DNA from 2 places in the Cryobacterium sp. 10I1 genome. Region 1 is predicted to be linked to the other one. Evidence: predicted binding sites of a transcription regulator. Region 1 holds the regulator's gene; the other holds the start of a gene.
What was found. Region 1 encodes HspR, which represses chaperone genes until heat shock. Its sites were predicted from a motif close to AAGTTGAGTCNNNNNGACTCAACTT; they were not measured.
Positions count from the first base shown of each region.

Region 2: the regulator HspR is predicted to act here: its motif matches at 936-960, upstream of QN345_RS09430 (ATP-dependent Clp protease ATP-binding subunit).

Region 1 is NZ_JASJVF010000024.1:22,097-24,490, forward strand. It holds gene QN345_RS04265 (DnaJ C-terminal domain-containing protein) at 1-997, shown strand, start outside; gene QN345_RS04270 (heat shock protein transcriptional repressor HspR) at 1,000-1,416, shown strand; gene QN345_RS04275 (class I SAM-dependent methyltransferase) at 1,421-2,394, shown strand, end outside.
Region 2 is NZ_JASJVF010000085.1:2,568-4,961, forward strand. It holds gene QN345_RS09430 (ATP-dependent Clp protease ATP-binding subunit) at 1-894, opposite strand, end outside; gene QN345_RS09435 (primary-amine oxidase) at 1,080-2,394, shown strand, end outside.

The DNA.
Region 1 (2,394 bases):
CTGGTTCGACAAAGACTTTTACAAGGTCCTCGGCGTCTCGAAAGACGTGACGCCGGCCGACCTCAAGAAGGCCTATCGCAAGCTCGCCCGCAAGTATCACCCGGACTCCAATCCGGGCAATCCTGCGGCCGAAGCGAAGTTCAAGGAAATCAGCGAGGCGCACTCGGTGATCGGCGACCCCGCACAGCGGAAGGAATACGACGCTGTGCGGGCCATGGGCGGTGGAGCACGCTTCACCGCCCCCGGTGGCGGAGGCGCCCAGCAGGGTGGCGGCTTCGACGACGTCTTCGGCGGCATGTTCGGTGGGGGTGCCCGGCAACAGGGCTACTCCTACCAGCAGCAGGGCGGGTTTGACGACCTGCTCGGCGGCATGTTCGGCCGGGGCGGCGCCGGCGGCGGCGGTTTCGGAACGTCCACGGGAGGGTTCCGCGGTTACGGCGGACCGACCCGCGGGCGGGACGTGATCGCATCCACGACCGTCGACTTCATCACCGCGACCCACGGCGACCAGATCACCCTGCAGACGCAGGATGGCCGGGCCATCAAGGTCAGGATTCCCGCCGGCGTCGCCGACGGGCAGAAGATCAAGCTCCGCGGCCAGGGCCAGCACAGCCCGGACGGCGGCGAGGCCGGTGACATCGTCCTCACCGTGACGGTGCGCAAGCACCCCGTCTTCGAGCGTGACGGCCTGAACCTGAGGCTGCACGTGCCCGTGACGTTCGTCGAGGCAGCTCTTGGCGCGACGATCGAAGTGCCGACCCTGGGTGGAGCGCCGGTCAAACTGCGCATCGCCCCCGGCACGCCGAGCGGGCGGGTCCTGCGGGTCAAGGGACGCGGCGTTGTGACTCCGAAGGGCACCGGCGACTTGCTCGCCGAGGTCCAGGTCGCGGTGCCGTCGCACCTGTCGAAGGACGCCGAGGAGAAGCTCGCTGCTTTCGCGGCGGCCCTTCCCGACGAGAACCCGCGCGACGAACTGCTGGCGAGAGCGAGAGACTGACGGTGGACGAGAACTCCCGGGTGTTCGTCATTTCGACGGCCGCAGAGCTTGCGGGCATGCACCCGCAGACGCTGCGACAGTACGATCGCCTGGGACTGGTGAGTCCGGACCGCACCCCGGGCCGGTCTCGCCGGTATTCGATGCGTGATGTGGTGAAACTGCGCGAAATCGCGGAGCTGGGTGCCGAAGGCGTGAGCCTCGAGGGCATCCGGAGGATCATCGCGCTCGAGGACCACGTGCGCCGCCTCGAATCGCGTTTGCGCGAACTCGAAGCGGCCCTCGCCGATGAACTGCTGAACCGGTCGGGTCGCCGCGTCTTCGCGGCCGGCTCGGCCGGTGAGGTCATCTCGATGCGCGCGGGCACCCGAACCCGCCGCGCGAACCAGGTGGTCATCTGGCGCCCGCTTGACGGCCGCTGATCCCGTGGCGCCCGACCCCACTGCGTTCGACCCCACTGCGTTCGACTTCGCCGCGCTCCGGCGTTTCCCCGACGTCGAGGCCTCCAACCTTTTTGCCGTCGACGCGAGCGACCGGCTGATCCTCGACGAGGCGGCAGAGAGCCTTCCCGCCGAACGGCTCGTTGTCGTCGAGGACCGGTATGGCGCCCTCACCCTCGGCGCCGCTGCGCTCTTCGGGGCCACCGGCATCCGCGTGCACCAGGACGCGCTCTCGGGCGAGGCGGCCCTGGCCCGGAATGCCGACGAGTTCGGCCTCACCGACCGCTACCGCTCGTTCCCACTGGGCCACGAGCTCCTGTCGGGCGCAACCCTTGTCCTCCTCCAGCTGCCCCGCAGCCTCGCCGCGCTCGACGAGATCGCCGAGGCGATCGCCCGGTACGCCGATCCCACGGTCGTCGTTGTCGCCGGCGGGCGGCTCAAGCACATGACCCCGGCCATGAACGAGGTCCTCGCACGGCACTTCGAGCGGCTCCAGGTCTCCCCGGCCCGGCAGAAGTCCCGGGTCTTGCGTGCCTCCGGTCCCCTCCGGGCGACGGAACAGGCGAGCCAGGCCTGGCCGCACGTCAGCAGGCATGACGACCTGGGTCTGACCGTGTGCGCGCACGGCGCCGCGTTCGCCGGCACCACGATCGACATCGGAACCCGGTACCTGCTCGAGTTCCTTGACCGTATGAAACCGGATGCCGTCCGCGCGATCGACCTCGGCTGCGGCACGGGCGTGCTCGCGGCCGCGCTCGCGCTACGCCGAACCGGACTCACGATGATCGCGAGCGACCAGTCGGCCGCCGCCGTCGCATCCGCCGGGGCCACCATGATCGCCAACGGGGTCGCCGATCGGGTCACGGTCGTGCGTGATGATGCGCTCGGATCCCAGGCGGATGCGTCCAGTGAGTTGATCCTGTTGAATCCGCCGTTCCACATCGGATCCTCCGTGCATGC
Region 2 (2,394 bases), on a different contig from region 1:
CTTCTCGAGCCTCTGGCGGGAGGCGTCGTCCTTCTCCTTCTTGAGGGCCAGCTCCTCGAGCTTGAGCCGGTCGACGCTGCGGCGCAGCTCGTCGATCTCGACGGGGGCGGAATCGATCTCCATCCGCAACCGGCTCGCGGCCTCGTCGATCAGGTCGATGGCCTTGTCCGGCAGCTGACGCGCGGTGATGTACCGGTTCGAGAGGGACGCGGCCGCGACGAGAGCGGCATCCGCGATCGACACCTTGTGGTGCGCCTCGTAGCGCTCCTTGAGGCCGCGCAGGATCGCGACCGTGTCCTCCACGCTCGGCTCGTCGACGAGCACCGGCTGGAAGCGCCGCTCGAGGGCGGCGTCCTTCTCGATGAACTCGCGGTATTCGTTGAGCGTCGTCGCTCCGATCAGGCGCAGTTCGCCGCGGGCGAGCATCGGCTTGAGCATGTTGGATGCCGCGACAGAGCCCTCCCCGCCGCCCGCACCCATCAGGGTGTGCAGTTCGTCGACGAAGGTGATGATCTGACCCTCGGCGTCGTTGATCTCCTTGAGCACGGCCTTCAGCCGCTCCTCGAACTCGCCGCGGTACTTCGCCCCGGCCACGAGGGCGGCGAGGTCGAGCGCCACGAGCTGCTTGCCCTTGAGTGAGTCGGCCACGTCGCCGGCCACGATCCGCTGGGCGAGACCCTCGACAACGGCGGTCTTCCCGACACCGGGTTCGCCGATCAGCACCGGGTTGTTCTTGGTGCGGCGGGTGAGCACCTGGCTCACGCGGCGAATCTCGGCGTCCCGCCCGATCACGGGGTCGAGCTTGCCGCTCTTCGCGATCTCGGTGAGGTTCACGCCGTACTTCTCGAGCGCAGACTTCGCCTCTTCCTGGGGCGGCTGCTGGCCTGCTTGCATGGGAAGTTCCTCTCTCTCGTGCGACAGCCCGCCGACAAACAAAGCTGAGTCGCGTCGACTCAAGTTTAGAGGCTGGCGACGCTCGGCGCCAGCACTCGCGTCCGGCGGTACCGGTGCCATAATGACCGCAAACGGCGGCAGGCGACAGCGCCGCCGAGACACGCCTTCGATGATGAGGAGCCCCGATGACCTTCCATCCCCTCGACCCGCTGACGGCCGACGAGTTCACCGCGGCCGCAGCCATCGTCGGCCGCGAGCGCGGTGTCGGACCGGGCTGGCGCTTCGCCTCGATCGAACTCGTCGAGCCGGGCCGGCACGCCAGGTCCGCCTTCGATCGTGCCGGTGCGGTGCCCGAGCGCCTCGCCCGGCTCGTCGTGCTGAACCGGGCCGAGAACAGCACCTGGGTGGCGCTCGTCTCCCTCAGCGCAGACGCCCTGCTCGACTGGACCACGGTGCCGGGCGTGCAGGCCAACTTCACGGTCGACGAGTGGGACGAAGCGGATGCGGCTCTCCGCGCGCACCCGGACGTCGTCGCCGCCCTCGCCCGCCGGGACATCACCGATCTCGACAACGTCTTCATCGACACCTGGACCTACGGTGACGCCGTCATCCCTGAGCGATTCCGGGGCAGGAGGATCGGCTGGTCCGACGTCTGGGTGCGCGCGGAGGCGGGCGCCAACCCCTATGCCGGACCGGTGAGCGGACTGCACTTCGTGATCGACGTCAACACGATGGAACTCCTCGACGTCGAGGACTCGTTCGCGGTCGACCGCCCGGCCGTGATGGGCGAATACGTGCCGCATCTCATCCCTCCTCGCATCCGCGACCTGAGCCGGCGGCCTCCGCTGAGGCCGCTCGACATCGTGCAGGCAGAGGGGCCGAGCTTCACCGTCACCGGCCACCGGGTCGAGTGGCAGAACTGGTCGCTCCGGGTCGGCTTCAACTACCGGGAGGGCATGACGCTGCACGAAGTGAGCTACCGGGACGGCGAGCGCGTCCGCCCGATCGCCAACCGGCTCTCCTTCGCCGAAATGGTCGTGCCCTACCGGGATCCGAGCGTCGATCATTTCCGTCGCACGGCTTTCGATATCGGCGAGTGGGGCCTGGGCTTCATGACGACCTCACTCGAACTGGGCTGCGATTGCCTCGGCGAGATCCGCTACCTCGACGCCGTGCTGCACAACAGCGCCGGCGAACCGTACTCGATTCCCAACGCCATCTGCATCCACGAAGAGGACAACGCCGTGCTCTGGAAGCACGTCGACCACGATGGCGGATCGGAGGTACGGCGGATGCGTCGCCTCGTCGTCTCCTTCCACGTCACCGTCGCGAACTACGAATACCTCGTCTACTGGCGCTTCTACCAGGACGGCAATATGGAGTGCGAGGTGCGCGCGACCGGGATCATGGTCGTCACGAGCCTCGACGCGGGCCACCCGCATCCGAACGGCACCCTTGTGGACACCCGCACATACGCCCCCTTCCACCAGCACTTCATCG